DNA from 3 places in the Amycolatopsis sp. NPDC051758 genome. Region 2 is predicted to be linked to each of the others. Evidence: riboswitches for the same ligand, from Rfam matches in the RefSeq annotation. Region 2 holds a riboswitch; each other region holds the start of a gene.
The links. Region 2 has a riboswitch for S-adenosylmethionine ahead of thrC (threonine synthase). Riboswitches for the same ligand answer to the same signal wherever they lie in the genome.
Positions count from the first base shown of each region.

Region 1 (5,080 bases), on a different contig from region 2:
AAGCTCGGCGGCGACCTCCACCGCGGCCTGCCCGTCTTCGCAGAGGAAGGCGCACGTCGGGCCGGAGCCGGAGACCGTGCCCGCGAGCGCACCCGCGTTGACACCGGCCCGGAGCGTGCGGCGCAGGCCGGGACGCAGCGAAACCGCGGCCGCCTGGAGGTCGTTGCCCAGCAGCAGCGCCAGCTGGCGCGGGTCACCCGAGGCCAGCGCCTCGACCACCGGGGTGTGCGAGCCGATGCGCGGCGGGTTGCCCTCCGCGCGCAGCCGGTCGAGCTCGCCGAACACCTTCGGTGTCGACAGGCCGCGCTGGTCGAAGGCCAGCACCCAGTGGAAGGTGTGCCGCGACAGCACCGGGACCAGGTGCTCACCCCGGCCGGTGCCCAGCGCGGTGCCGCCGTAAAGCGCGAACGGGACGTCGCTGCCGAGGCCGGCGGCGATCTCCGCCAGCTCGTCGCGCGTCACGTCGAGGTTCCAGAGCGAAGCGAGCCCGACGAGCGTCGCCGCCGCGTCGGCGCTGCCGCCCGCCATGCCGCCGGCGACCGGGATGCCCTTGCGCAGCACCACGCGGACCTTCGGCTCTTCGGTGCGGCCGACGTGCGCGGCCAGCGCTTCGACCGCCCGCCAGGCCAGGTTGGTGGCGTCCGCGGGCACCGATCCTTCACCCTCGCCGTAGATCTCCAGGCCGGGCTCGTCGGTGACGGCGACGGTCACTTCGTCGGTCAGCGACAGCGCCTGGAACACGGTGACCAGCTCGTGGTAACCGTCTTCGCGCAGGTCGTCGACCGAAAGGTGCAGGTTGACCTTGGCCGGGACCCGGACGGTGACTGGGGGCGGAACTACGGCGAGCACCCGACCAGCCTACGTGCCCGTGCCGGTCGTGCTCCGGCCAGGAGAAAGGACGTCCAGCGCAACGGCGAGCGCGACGGCCGGCGGTGTGCCCGGGCCACCCTCGGCGCTGTTGAGCTGGACGGCGACCAGCGCGAGCCGCGCCCGCAGATCCGCCTCGGGATCGGTGGCGCCGCCGCACAGCCGCTCGTGCAGCCGCAGCATCCGGTCGGCCAGGCCCGCGCCGGCCGCGATGGCCTTCAACGCCGACGTGTTGCGCTGGACCAGGCCCATCACCGGGCCGAACCGGTCTTCGACCAGCCCGGCGTACGCGGTGAGCAGCTCGGCCGGGCCCGTCTCGCGCGCCAGGAGGTCGTCGAGCGCGGTCCCCCAGTCCTCGAGGAGGCTCGAGACGATGTCCTCCTTGGTGCGGAAGTGGTAGTACAGCGCGGCTTTCGTGACGTTCAGGCGCTCGGCGATCTCCCGCAGCGAGCTGCCTTCGTAGCCCTGCTCGGCGAACAGCTCGAGCGCGACGCGCTGGATGCGCTCGCGCGTGTCGGTGCGCCGTCCGGCCATGCCTCGCTCCTCAGCTTACTTGACGGCCGACTAGCAATGACTTAGCTTGGCATTGCTAGTCGGCCGTCAAGCAATGCATCCACAGCCTACCTCGGGGGTCCACCATGACCACACTCGCGCCACCACGCGCCGTGAGCCGCCGGCTCGCCCTGGGCGCACTGGGCCTGGCCCAGCTCATGGTCGTGCTCGACACGACCGTCGTGAACATCGCCCTGCCGTCGGCGCAGCACGCGCTGGGCATGTCCGACACCGGCCGCCAGTGGACGATTTCCGCGTACACGCTGGCGTTCGGCGGCCTGCTGCTGCTCGGCGGACGGCTCGCCGACCGGATCGGCCGCCGCACCACGCTCCTCGTCGGCGTCGCCGGGTTCGCCGTCGCGTCCGCGATCGGCGGGGCGGCCCCGTCACCGGCGTGGCTGATCGGCGCGCGGGCCGCGCAGGGGGTGTTCGCCGCGCTGCTCGCGCCGTCGACGATGTCCTTGCTGACGTTGACCTTCACCGAACCACGCGAACGCGCGAAGGCGTTCGGGATCTTCAGCGCCATCATGATGTCCGGCTCCGCGCTCGGGCTCACCGTCGGCGGCGCGCTGACGGAGTTCCTCGACTGGCGCTGGAGCCTCTACGTCAACGTGCCGATCGCGGTGCTGGCCGGGCTGGGCGCCTGGTTCGCCGTGCCGGCGGTCGCCGGGCACCGGGAGACGAAGCTGGACTGGACCAGTGCAGTGCTCAGCTGCGGTGGGGTCGTCCTGCTCGTGCACGCTCTGTCCGAAGTGGCCGTGCTCGGTTGGAATTCGTTGGCAGTACTGGGTTCTCTCGTGCTTTCCCTCGTGCTGCTCGGCTGGTTCGTGCTCCGGCAGGCCCGGCACCCGCACCCGCTGCTGCCACTTTCAGTCGTGCGCGACCGGGCTCGCGCGATCGCGTACCTGACGATCGGGACAGCGTCGTTCGGCGCGTTCGGGATGTTCCTGTTCCTGACCTACCAGCTGCAGGTGGTGATGGGTTACGGCGCGCTCGCCGCGGCGCTGGCGTTCCTGCCGACGCTCGCCGCGAACATGCTGACGGCCACCCAGCTGTCCGGCCGGCTGCTGCCGCGCTTCGGCCCGCGGCCGCTGCTCGCCGGCGGGCTGTTCGTGCTCGGCTGCGGGCTCCTGCTCGCCACGCGGCTGACGCCGGACGCGTCGTACGTCCCGGTGATCCTGCCGATGCAGCTGCTGCTGGGCATCGGCGCCGGGCTGTGCATGCCGGTGGTGCTGAACGTCGCCACCCGCGGCGTCGAAGCGCGGGCCGCGGGCGCGGCGTCGGCGTTCGTGACGACGTCGCAGCAGGTGGGCGCGTCACTCGGGACGGCGGCGTTGAACACGATCGCCACCGCGGCGGCGGCCGGGGTCACCACGCCGTCGGCGACCGTCCACGGTTACACGACGGCGGCGGCCTGGGCGGCGGGCCTCGTCGGCGCAGCCGCTCTCACCGCACTGCTGGTCCTTCCGCGCGGCACCCGCTGACCAGCCGCCGGAAGCCGTTAAGGCCACCTTACGGGCGTCTGTCGCCCGTAAGGTGGCCTTAACGGCACTTCGGGGTCAGGCTGCCGCGACACCCTGGGGGCCGCGGGCGGTGTGCGTGACGTGGCCGCCGCGCTCGGTCACCCACGCCAGCGCCGCGTCGGCGCGCTCGCCGCGGACGCCGAGGCGGAAGCGGCCGACCGGGGTGTCGCCGATCCGGGTCAGCCCGCCGCCGATGGTGGCGAACTCGACGTCAAACCGGCCCGCGGCCTCCGGCAGCAGCGCGCCGACCGACGCGAAGCCGACCAGCACGACGTCGACCGAGCGGTCGTACCGCGCGGCCTGCGAGCGGGAGGTCTCGATGGCCGGCAGCAGCGCCTGCGCGGTGCGGCTGGCCGGGTCGGAGATCAGGTCGAGCACCGTGCCGCGCTCGACGACCGTGCCGTCCTCGAGCACCGCGACGTCGTCGCAGACCCGGCGGACCACACCGGCGTCCGGCGTCGTGATCACCACGGTGACACCCAGCTCGGCGCGGGCGCGGTCGAGCACGGTCAGCACCGCGCCGGCCTCCTCCGGGTCGACCCCGGCGGTCGGGTCGTCGGCCAGCAGCACGGCGGGAGCCGCCGCGAGCGCCTTCGCGACTGCGACGCGGCGAAGCTGACCGGCGGACAGCTCCGACGGGCGCTGCGCGGCACGCGGCGTCAGCCCGACGAGGTCGAGCAGCGAGCCGACCCGGCTGCGGCGCTGCGGGCCGTCAACACCGAGCTGCTCGAGCGGGGAAGCGATGTTGCCGGCAATGGTGCGTTCGGCGATCAGCTCCGGCTTGGAGCCGACCACGCCCAGCTGACGGCGGATTTCCCGCAGGCGACGGCCGTCGAGGGTGCCAGTGTTGAGGCCGTCGAGCCGGACGACACCACGGTCGGGGCGCTCCTGGAGCGCGATGCAACGGGCGAGAACGGACTTGCCGGAACCGGCGGGACCGACCACGCCGAACAGCGAGCCGGCCTGGACGTCGACGCTCACGTCGCGCAGCGCGACGACCGAATTTCCGTTGGTGGCAAAGGACTTGGACAGGTTTTCGACGGTGATCACGAAGGCTCCAGAAAACGGGGCGCGCTCTCTCGGAGGCGCCCGGCCGCAAGCGAAGTCCGTCCTTTATGGACGGTGCAAGAAGAAGAGGTGGACCGGCTCGGGAAAGCTCAGTTGGAGCGTCGACATGCGGTCACGGAGCGGCGGCCTTCGTCGACTACGCGACGCCTGGTCAGCAGCAGGGGGCGAGCTACCCTCTTCATCGGAAACGGCCTCCATCGGTCCTGGCGGTAGCACCTGCCCTGTGGAGGGTGGTTGCTGCGACTTCGGCGAGCCAGGTCTCTCAGTCGCTCGGGATGGACATACTGAGTAAACCGATCCCGCAGAGCGAACGCAAGCCCGTTGGCCCAGATCACACGTCTGGAGGCGTCCGGATGGCGAGACGAGCACTCCGGAAGACGTCGACCGGCGCCGCCCGGCCGATCTCCACAGTGGACGTCTAGCCGGCGGCGGCGATCCGGGCGAAGTCGTGGACGTCGAGCTGCTCGCCCCGCGTCTTCGGGTCGATTCCGGCGGCGACCAGCAGCTCGCCGGCCCGCTCGGCCGAGCCCGCCCAGCCCGCGAGCGCGGCGCGGAGCGTCTTCCTGCGCTGTGAGAACGCGGCGTCGACGAGCCGGAAGAGCCGTTCCCGATCGTCGGACGCGGGCGCGTCACCCCGCTCGAAGGCGACGAGCGCGGAGTCGACGTTGGGTACCGGCCAGAACACCGAGCGTGGCACCGCGGCGACCTTGCGCGCCGGGCCGTACCAGGCGAGCTTGACACTCGGGACGCCGTAGATCCGGCTGCCCGGGCCGGCCGCCATCCGGTCGGCGACCTCGGTCTGGACCATGACGAGGCCGGACTTCAGCGACGGCACCTCGGCGAGCAGGTGCAGCACCACCGGCACGGCGACGTTGTAGGGGAGGTTGGCGACAAGCGCGGCCGGCTCCGGGAGTTCGGCGTTGGTCACGCGCAGCGCGTCGGCCTCGATGACGGTGAGGCGTTCGGCCGCTTCGGGCCCCCGCTCGGCGACGGTCTTCGGCAGCCGCTCGGCGAGCACCGGGTCGATCTCGACAGCCACGACCCGCGCGCCGGTGGCGAGCAGCCCCAGC
Region 1 is NZ_JBITCJ010000011.1:159,110-164,189, reverse strand. It holds gene ACIA5G_RS40735 (4-(cytidine 5'-diphospho)-2-C-methyl-D-erythritol kinase) at 1-849, opposite strand, end outside; gene ACIA5G_RS40730 (TetR/AcrR family transcriptional regulator) at 859-1,401, opposite strand; gene ACIA5G_RS40725 (MFS transporter) at 1,506-2,903, shown strand; gene ACIA5G_RS40720 (methionine ABC transporter ATP-binding protein) at 2,979-3,992, opposite strand; SAM riboswitch class I at 4,186-4,292, opposite strand; gene rsmA (16S rRNA (adenine(1518)-N(6)/adenine(1519)-N(6))-dimethyltransferase RsmA) at 4,429-5,080, opposite strand, start outside.
Region 1: linked by a shared signal. The riboswitch ahead of ACIA5G_RS40720 (methionine ABC transporter ATP-binding protein) and the one ahead of thrC (threonine synthase) in region 2 are both predicted to bind S-adenosylmethionine.

Region 2 (5,080 bases):
CGACCGCCGGGCTCGTCCTGCTCGCGCCCCGCTGGGCGGCGGCGCTGGTCCGCCGCGGCGTCCCGCCGGGGTTCGCCGAAGGGCTGGCGATCCCGCTCGCGGCGTTCCTCGTGACGGCGCCGGTGCTCGCGGGCATGGCGGGGTCGGTGAGCCTGGTTTCGGTGCTGACCAACGTCCTCGCCGCACCCGTGGTGGCCCCGGCGACGGTGCTCGGCGTGCTGGCGACGGTCACCGCTCCCTGGTGGCCGGGCGCCGGGAAGGTCCTGGTGCACCTGGCCGATCCGGAGGCCCGCTGGCTGATCACGGTGGCGCGGCACGGCGCACGGGCGCCGGGTGCGGTGGTCGGGTGGCCCGGTGGCTGGGCGGGCGGGTTGCTCGCCGCCGCCGTCCTGACGGTGCTGGTGCTGGCCGTCCGGCACCGGCGGGTGCGGCTGCTCATGGCGGTCCTGGTCGTCGGCGCGCTGCTGGTGTTCGTGCCGGTCCGGGTGCTCGCGCCGGCGTGGCCGCCGCGGAACTGGGCGATGGTCGAGTGCGACGTCGGGCAAGGTGACGCAGTGGTGCTGGCGACCGCCGAGCCCGGGCGGGCCGTCGTCGTCGACGCCGGGCCCGAGCCGGGGCCGGTCGACGAATGCCTGCACCGGCTGGCCGTCGACCGGATCCCGTTGCTGGTGCTGAGCCACCTGCACGCCGACCACATCGGCGGGCTCGCGTCGGTCTTCGACGGCCGGACGGTCGGTGGGATCGCCGTCGGGCCGGGGCGGGCGCCGGAGTGGGCGTGGCGGCAGGTCGCCGCGGAGGCGGCCCGCCAGGCCGTGCCCGTCGTGGAGCTGAACCCGGGGGAGCGGCTCGAGTGGCCGGGGCTTGCGCTTGACGTGCTCGGCCCGCGCTACGTTCCCGCCCGCTCGGCCGGGCAGCAGGACGGCACCACGATCAACAACAGCTCAGTGGTGCTGCGGGCGGAAACCGCGGCGGGCCGGGTGATGCTGACCGGCGACGTCGAGCTGGCCGCGCAGGCGGACCTGCTGGCCGATGTCGGCGATCTGAAGGCGGAGGTGCTGAAGGTCCCGCACCACGGGTCGAGGTACTCGCTGCCGTCGTTCCTCGCCGCGGTGGCACCGCGGGTGGCATTGGTCAGCGTGGGCGCGGGCAACACCTACGGCCACCCCAGCAAGTCCACAATGGACAGCCTGCGGGCGCTGGGTGCGCTGGTGACCCGCACGGACACGGACGGAGACACCGCCGTGGTCGGCGAGCCGGCGGGTCCGGCGGTCTCACGCCGGGGCGAGCCACGCGGTCCGCCCCGCCGGTGAGCGGGGGCGAGGCCAGTAGCCCCGCCCCGGCTCACCGCCGAACCGAGGTCAGTAGCCGAGCGCCTTGTTCACGGCCGCGGCCGACGGCGGCAGGGTCGCCTTCGGGCCGACGTGGTTCTCGATCGCGTCGAGGGTCTTGAGGCCGTCGCCGGTGATCAGGAGCACGGTCTCGGCGTCCGGGTCCAGCTTGCCCGTCTCGACCAGCTTCTTCGCCGTGGCGACGGTGACCCCGCCGGCCGTCTCGGTGAAGATGCCTTCGGTGCGGGCCAGCAGGCGGATGCCTTCGACGACCTCTTCGTCGGTGACGTCCTCGATCGCGCCGCCGGTGCGGTTGACGATGTCGAGCACGTACGGGCCGTCGGCCGGGTTGCCGATCGCCAGCGAGCGGGCGATCGTGTCCGGCTTCACCGGCTGGACCACGTCCTGGCCGGCGCGGAACGCGGCCGACACCGGCGAGCAGCCGGTGGCCTGCGCGCCGAACACCTTGTACGGGCTGGCGTCCACGAGACCGAGCTGGCCCAGCTCGCGGAAACCCTTGTCCACCTTGGTCAGCTGCGAACCGGAGGCGATCGGCACGACGATCTGCGGCGGGATGCGCCAGCCGAGCTGCTCGGCGACCTCGAAGGCCAGCGTCTTCGAGCCTTCCGAGTAGTACGGCCGGACGTTCACGTTCACGAACGCCCACTTCGGGTGCTCACCGGCCAGCTCGGTGGCCAGGCGGTTGACGTCGTCGTAGTTGCCGTCGATGGCGATGAGGTCGCCGTCGTACACCGCGGTGGTGAGGATCTTGGCGCGCTCGAGGGACTTCGGGATCAGCACGACCGACCGCCAGCCGGCGCGGGCCGCCGCGGCGGCCGTCGCGTTGGCCAGGTTGCCGGTCGACGGACAGGCGAGCACCTCGAACCCGAACTCGCGGGCCGCGGCCAGCGCAACGGCGACGACCCGGTCCTTGAAGGAGTGTGTCGGGTTGCCGGTGTCGTCCTTGACCCACAGGCTCTTGAGGCCGAGCTCCTTGGCGAGGCGGTCGGCGCGGATCAGCCGGGTCGCGCCGGGCTCGGTGTTCGGGATCTCTTCGACGTTGGACGGAACCGGGAGGAGCTTCTTGTAGCGCCAGATGTTCTTGGGGCCGGCCTCGATGTCTTCGCGGCGGACGCGGCCGAAGTCGTAGGCGACTTCGAGCGGCGAGAAGTCCTCGGCGGAGACGAACTCGGGGGCGAGCGGCTGCCGGTGGCCCTCTTCCTTCGACACCAGTTCGACGGCCGGTCCGAGATCCGGGGTCTTGGTGGTGGAGGTCGTGCCGAGGGTTGCGGTCATCGCGAGGTTCCTTTCCTCATCTGCCCCGCCGAAGCGGGCCGGAATTGGCACCGTGGTCGTCAGCTACCCCGCGATCGCGGGATGACAGGCTGTACGCCGGTTGCCGGGGCTTCGTCGGGCCGTTCCCTCTGCCCCTCTGGATGAGCGGTATTCAGTTGTCGGTGCGCACCAAAGCGCGCTGCCTCGCCAACACCGTACGACATGGCGATCGGACCGTGCCATGGTGGCGGCTCCACATCACCGGAGCGGGCGCACGATGGAACAAGTGAGAGGATCCTCCCGTGACCGCGCAAGCCACCGCCCCGGCCCCGTTGCTCCTGCTCCTGGGCGAGGAAGAACTGCTGATCGAGCGCGCCGTCCGCGAGACGCTGGCCGCGGCCCGCGCGAGGGACTCGACAGCGGAGCTGACCCGGGTCCGGGTGTCCGATCTCACAGCGCCTGAGCTGGCCGAACTCGTCAGCCCGTCGCTGTTCAGCGAAGGCCGGGTGATCGTTCTCGAGGCCGCGCAGGACATCTCGCAGGAGCTGGCCGACGCCATGGCGTCCTACCTGAAGGACCCGGCGGACGGGGTCGTTCTGGTCGTCGTGCACACCGGTGGTGGCCGCAGCAAGGCGGGCAAGTCCCTCCCGGCAGCGCTGAAGAAGGCCGGCGCCGAGATCACGGAATGCCCGAAGCTCACCAAGCCCGCCGAGCGCGAGCAGTTCGTGCGGCACGAGGTGCGCCGGGTGGGCGGCAAGATCGACCCGGCCGGGGTCGCCGCGCTGATCGACGCCGTGGGCTCCGACCTGCGGGAACTGTCTTCGGCGGCGACGCAGCTGGTCGCGGACACCGGTGGCTCCGTCGACGCGGAGGCGGTCCGCCGCTACCACCGCGGCCGTGCCGACGTGACCGGGTTCGCGGTCGCCGAGAAGGCCGTCAGCGGTGATCGCGCGGCCGCGCTGGAGTCGCTGCGTTGGGCGATGCAGCTGGGCGTCCCGTACGTCCTGGTCGCCGACGCGCTGGCCGACGCCGTCCGGACGATCGCCCGGGTCTCGGGTGCGGGCCGCGGCAACCCGAACCAGCTGGCCGGCGAGCTGGGCATGCCGCCGTGGAAGATCCGCAAGGCGCAGGGCCAGTCCCGCGGCTGGAACCAGGACGGCCTGGCCACGGCGATGCGGGTGGTCGCGCGGCTGAACGCCGAGGTCAAGGGGGTCGCGGCGGACCCCAGTTACGCGCTGGAGCGTGCGGTCCTCGAGGTGGCCGCCGCCAAGGGCGACCGCTGAGGAGGACATGAAGAAAGCCCCGGCCGAGGCCGGGGCTTCTCCAGAAACAGCCTGCTCAGAGCGCGTTGACGCGCTTCGCGAGCGCCGACTTCTTGTTGGCGGCCTGGTTGGCGTGGATGACGCCCTTCGAGACGGCCTTGTCCAGCTTCTGGGCGGCGTCGCGCTGCAGCTCCGCGGCCTTGGCCTTGTCGCCGGCCTCGGCGGCTTCGCGGACCTTGCGGATCGCGGTCTTCACCGAGGACCGGATCGCCTGGTTGCGCTGACGCGCCTTCTCGTTCGTCGTGATGCGCTTGATCTGCGACTTGATGTTGGCCATAGGGCAACTCCTGTTTCACTCGGTGAGATTCGCCGCCGCGCTGGTACAGGCCCCGCAAAGCGGGTTTCCTCCATGACGGAATGCCGCACGGCAACGAGCGCCAACTTTAACAGCCCAGCTCGCGGCGCCTGCCGCCGGGACCTGGGCACTGCCGATCACCAGGAGTACGGTGGGCGGCGGTAGTGCCTAGGGTTCCGTTGCCGGTCCGCACACCAGCCCCACAACCAGGACCGGCGGGTCTGGTCCGAGCGGCACCATCGGCGGGTCCGGAAGACCTGCCGTTCATCTGACGGGGCAAAAGCCTGGAGGACCCGGTTTTCGCGCGCGCGAAAACCCGTAAGGGGTCCCGTGAACACCACCGCTCTCTCCTTCGTCCTCGTCGCGGCCGTCGTGCACGCCGCGTGGAACCTCGCCGCCAAGCGGATCTCCTCCGGCGGCACCCAGTTCGTCTGGCTCTACTACACGGCTTCCGCGGTGGTGCTGCTGCCGGTGACGGTCGTGCTGCTGGTCGTCGAAGCGGACCGTCCACAGTGGAGCTGGCTGCTGGCCGCGGTGGTCACTTCGGTGCTGCACATCGCCTACGGCATCGTCCTGCAGCGCGGGTACCGCGTCGGCGACCTCTCCGTCGTCTACCCCGTCGCCCGCGGCACCGGGCCGCTGCTGTCGGTGCTGGCCGCCGTCCTCGTGCTCGGGGAGCGCCCTGGCTGGCTCGGCCTGCTCGGCGCGTTCCTGGTGATCACCGGCGTGCTGGTGATCAGCACCGGCCGCAAGAACGGCGCCGCGCACGACCCGGCCGCGGCGCAGGCCCGCCGCGCCGGCATCTGCTACGGCCTGCTGACCGGCGCCGTCATCGCCGGTTACACGCTCTGGGACGCGCA
Region 2 is NZ_JBITCJ010000005.1:270,398-275,477, forward strand. It holds gene ACIA5G_RS24655 (ComEC/Rec2 family competence protein) at 1-1,310, shown strand, start outside; gene thrC (threonine synthase) at 1,359-2,624, opposite strand; SAM riboswitch class I at 2,638-2,771, opposite strand; gene holA (DNA polymerase III subunit delta) at 2,906-3,886, shown strand; gene rpsT (30S ribosomal protein S20) at 3,942-4,202, opposite strand; gene ACIA5G_RS24675 (DMT family transporter) at 4,551-5,080, shown strand, end outside.

Region 3 (5,080 bases), 370 kb from region 2:
GTGCCGTCGTAGTCCTTGCCCAGCAGGGACAACAGCACGATCAGCGCACCGCCGACGCAGATCGCCGAGTCGGCGATGTTGAAGATCGCGAAGCCCTTGCCGTTGGGGGCGAACGCCGAGATGAAGTCGACGACGTGGCCCTGCAGCCCGCCGGGCGCGCGGAAGATGCGGTCGGTGAGGTTGCCCAGCGCCCCGGCCAGCACCAGGCCGAGGCCGATGGCCCAGCCGATCGAGCGCAGCCGCCGGGACAGCCAGATGATCGCGACGACGACGGCCAGCGCGACCAGCGCGAGCACCCACGTCATGCCGGTGGCCATCGAGAACGCGGCGCCCGGGTTGCGGATCACCTGCAGGTAGATCAGCCCGCCGAGGATCCGGACCGGCTCCTTGCCCTCCAGGTTGGCGGTGACCAGGTTCTTCGTCACCAGGTCGATCGCCCAGAACACGACCGCGATGGCGAACACCCAGCCGACGCGGCGCTTCGGCAGCAGCGGCTTCGCCGGGACCTCCGGGTTCTCCGGCGCGTCGGCCGCGGGATCGGGCACCACCTCGGCGGCGGTGTCGGTGTCGGGTTCTCCAGCGCTGGGCTCGGTGCTCACCGGTCCATTGTCCACGGCTGGTCAGGGTGTGTCGGCGGCAGTGTCGCGCGGGCGCCGCAGCAGGACCGCGAACGCGGCGGCGAACAGCACGCTCGCAGCGGTCAGCGCCCCGGTCACCGGGGTTGGCAACAGCACGCTGACCAGCGTGAACGCCACCGTCACCGCGAACACCGGCCAGCTGCGCTCGTACGCGGCCAGCACCAGCAGCCCCAGCGCCGCGAGGAGCGGGCCCCGGGTGTCGCCGGACATCCGCAGCTCGACGGCGCCGACCAGGTCGAGCAGGGGGACGGCCACCAGCGCACCCAGCGTGCCGAGCACGAACCGGACGGGCCGCGGCGGCGTGCCGGCGCGGCGCAGGTTCAGCCAGTACCAGCCCGCGACGGCGAGCACCACGCAGGCGAGCCCGGCGAGCCAGCCGAGCGCCGCCGCCGGCACGCTCCACATCCCGTAGGCGTCGGTGGGGTACCAGCCGGCGCCGCCGGCGCCGAGCCCGGACAAGCCTTGGGGCAGCTGGTAAGCATGCGCGTACACGACGTCGCCGGCCGCCGGCGTCTCCGGGACCAGGGCGACCACCGCCATCACGAGCTGCGCGAACCCCAGCGCGGCCAACGGGAACCAATACCGGCGCGATCTCCCCATCGGGGCAGGATAGCGGCCGCGATCAGCAGAAGGGCGGCAGCTCGCGCGGGTCGCCCACCGGCGCCCAGCGGCCGTCCGCCTTCGTGTACTCCCAGCGCGCCCCGCGGGCGACGATCTGGCGCAGTGCCAGCACCACGCGGTCGACGTGCTCCTCGGTGCTGCCGAGGCCGAGGCTGACGCGGACCGCCTGCCGGCCGTTGCCGCCGGTGATGCCGATCAGGCGCTCGGCCGCGATGTGGGCGCAGAACGCGCCGTCGCGCACGCCGATGCCGTACTCCGCCGAGAGGACGGCCGCGAGCCAGCCGGGGTCGAAGCCGTCGACGACGAAGCTGACCGTGCCGACGCGGTCGACCGGGGCGTCGAACAGCCGCAGTTCGGCGCAGCCCGGGATGCTCTCGAGACCCTTGCGCAGCCGGGTGAGCAGAGCCTGCTCGTGCGCCTCGACCGCGTCCCAGTTCCGGCTCAGGGTTTCGCAGGCGACCCCGAGCGCGTACACGCCGACGGTGTTGGGCGAGCCGGCTTCGTGACGCTCGGGCCCGGTGTTCCAGACCACCGCCTGCTCGGTGACGAGCTTGGTCGCGCCGCCGCCGGCGAGGTACGGCCGGGCCGCGCGCAGCCAGTCGGCACGGCCGATCAGCGCGCCCGCACCGAAAGGCGCGTACAGCTTGTGGCCGGACAAGGCGACGTAGTCGACGTCCAGCTCCTTGATCGAGATGCGGCGGTGCGGCGCGAGCTGGGCGGCGTCGAGGGCGATGCGGGCGCCGTGTTTCCGGGCCACCGCGGCGATCTCGGCGACCGGGAGCAGCTCACCGGTCACATTGGACGCTCCGGTGATGACGACCAGTCGCGGTCCCTCCGGGGATTCCGCCAGCGCTTCGTCCACAGCGGACACCGCGGCGAGGCGGGTGCGCGGGGTCGGGATCCGCCGGACGTGGGGGCCCTGCCAGGGAAGCAGCGCCGCGTGGTGCTCGGTGTCGAACACGACCACCGAGGTGTGCCGCGGCAGGCTGCGGGCGAGCAGGTTGAAGGAGTCGGTGGTGTTGCGGGTGAACACGACGGTGTCGGTCCGCCGCGCGCCCACGAAGCGACGCAGGGTGTCGCGGGTGCGCTCGTACAGCTTGGTCGAGACCTGCGACGCGAAGCCCGCGCCGCGGTGGACGCTGGCGTACCAGGGCAGGAACTCGTCGACGGCGCTGCGCACCGCGTCGAGGCACGGCGCGCTCGCGGCGTGGTCGAGGTTGGCGTAGCCGATGTCGCCGCCGGTGACGAGCGGAACCCGCAGCGACGCGCCGGCGACGGCCGGGATCTCCTGCGGGACAACGGTTTCGACCAGCTCGACGGGAGTGACGGTGCTGGTGCGGTCGATGGCGAGTGTCATCGGGTGCCTCCTCGGCAGTCCGGGGGACCCCCGGCGAGGGGCCCGCGCTTGCCCGTCGCACAACACGACCGGCCCGGTCTTCACCCGGGGCACCCCACCGCGGTAGGAGGGTTGCCGGCCAGCAAGCCGGGGCTTGACGCTGGCACTCATGACCTGAGTTGAAGGTAACCGAAATCCGGCGCGGCGGCCAACCCTCGCTTCACATTCTGAGACGCCGCTCACAAGTCCCGCAGGATCGGAGAAGCGTCAGAGCTTCGCGCGGAAGTGGCCTGGCAGCTGCGTCACGGCGTGGTCCGAGAGGTGCGTCGCGGTGCCCGTGTACTGGTCGGCGCCCGCCGTGAAGAGCCAGCCGCCCAACGTCTTCCCGTCGATCGGCTCGCCGAGCGCGGCCGCGACCGTCGTCGACACCCGGCTGTACGCGAGGCCGTCCCAGTTCGCTTCGGGGGCAGCCGCGTCCGGCAACGTCCAGAGCGTGAAGTGCACGTGGGCGCCGGTGCTGCTGCCGCCGCACGGGAGCGCGTTGCCGGTCGAGCCGAGCTCGTCCCCGGCTTCGACCTGCTCGCCGTCGGTGACCTTGATGTCCTCCATGTGGTAGTACCCGGTGCGCCACCCGCCGGCGTGGTCGATGGTCACCCAGTCGCCGCCCGCGCAGTGCTGGAGGTGCACCGTGCCGGCCAGCGGCGCCCGCACGGTCCGGTCGGCCGGGCTGAGGTCGACGGCGTTCTTCACGCCGGTGCTGCCGTCGTCGGAGTGGATGCCGGCCGAGTACACCTGCTGGCCCGCCTTGAACGGCAGCGCCAACGCGGGGAAGGGCGCCACTTCGGCGGTCGCGGCCGGGGCGGCGAGCAGCCCGCAGGCCGCGGTCATCACGGCGGCCAGCACCGCCCCACGAACGTGCAGTTTCGTCACCGTGTGTACCCCTTTGGCCGTACACTCACCCATTCGAACTAACCGGATCGAGCGCAGAGTAGGCCAAAGGTTGGATCACTGGGAAGATCACGTGAGGTTTTCGTGAGGGACGATCACCCTCGCGGAAAAAGATCACCAGGTCAGTGAGCCGACCGGACAAGGACCGGACAACGCCTGTTCAGCGCGCTGACCGGGACGAAACGGGCATCACTCGTGCTTGAGCAGGCATCACTCGTGATCGGAGGGGCATCACGCGTGTCTGGCGGGGCGACACGAGTGGTCCGATCGGTCACGGCCCGGCCACGACCACGAACGGGCTAACGGCCGGACTCGCCCTTCCAGCGGGCCAGGCGCCCGGCCCGGTCCACCGCGCGGAGCCGGCGTTCGACGGCGTCGCGGACCGTGCTCGTGGTGACCACCAGCAGCTGGTCGTGCTCCTGGAGCCGGCTGGTCTTCTGCGGGGTGAAGCCGGCGCCTTCGCGCACGACCAGGCTGACCGTCGCGCCGACCGGCAGGCGCAGCTCGGACAGGTACACGCCGTGCAGCTTCGACCCGGGCTGGATGCGGACCTGCAGCAGCTCGGCGTCCAGCTCGTCCAGCGGCGCGGAGTCGACCTCGATCTCGTGCGGCTCGGACTTCCTCGACAGCCCGAGCCAGCGCGCGAGCGGCCCGAGTGTTGCGCCCTGGAGCAGCGTCAGCACGATGACCAGCACGAACACCGCGTCGACCAGCCGTTGCGCGCCGGGCAGCCCCTGCGAGAGCGGGATCATGGCGAGCACGATCGGCACCGCCCCCCGCAGCCCGGCCCAGGACAGGAACGCCTGTTCGCGCCACGGCAGCTTGAACGGCAGCATCGACAGCACAACCGACACCGGCCGGGCCAGCAGCAGCACGACGGCGCCCGCGACCAGGCCCGGCACCAGCGTCTCGAGCAGCCGGCTCGGCGAGGCGAAGAGCCCGAGCAGCACGAACAGCCCGATCTGCGCCAGCCAGCCGAGCCCTTCCGCGAACGACAGGGTGTCCGAGCGGTGCGGCAGCCGCGAATTGCCGAGCACCAGCGCGGCGACGTAGGTGGCCAGCAGCCCGGACGCGTGCAGCAGCTGCCCGGACGAGTACGCGACGATGCACACCGCGACGGTGGCGAGCGGGTAGAGGCCGGTCGACGGCAGCGCGGCCCGGCGCAGCGCGATCCCGCCGAGCCAGCCGAAGGCGAGCCCGATGGCCAGGCCCGCGCCCAGCTCGTAGACCACCAGCAGCGGGAGTGTCCAGTCCACGGTGGTGCCTTCGGCCAGCACCACGACGGCGATGTAGGCCGGCGCGTCGTTGATGCCGGACTCCAGCTCCAGCGCGCCGACGAGCCGTTTGCCGACCCCCGCCGTGCGCAGCACCGAGAACACCGCCGCCGCGTCGGTCGAGGCGAGCACCGCGCCCCACAGCAGGGCGAACCGCCAGTCGAGGCCCAGCAGGAAGTGCAGTGCGGCACCGGTGACCGCGACGCTCACCACGACGGCCACTGTGGACAGTGCGATCCCGATGCCCAGCGCGGGTTTCACCG
Region 3 is NZ_JBITCJ010000005.1:644,680-649,759, reverse strand. It holds gene lspA (signal peptidase II) at 1-545, opposite strand, end outside; gene ACIA5G_RS26640 (hypothetical protein) at 621-1,238, opposite strand; gene ACIA5G_RS26635 (aminotransferase class V-fold PLP-dependent enzyme) at 1,261-2,616, opposite strand; SAM riboswitch class IV at 2,656-2,770, opposite strand; gene ACIA5G_RS26630 (M23 family metallopeptidase) at 2,863-3,525, opposite strand; gene ACIA5G_RS26625 (potassium/proton antiporter) at 3,843-5,080, opposite strand, start outside.
Region 3: linked by a shared signal. The riboswitch ahead of ACIA5G_RS26635 (aminotransferase class V-fold PLP-dependent enzyme) and the one ahead of thrC (threonine synthase) in region 2 are both predicted to bind S-adenosylmethionine.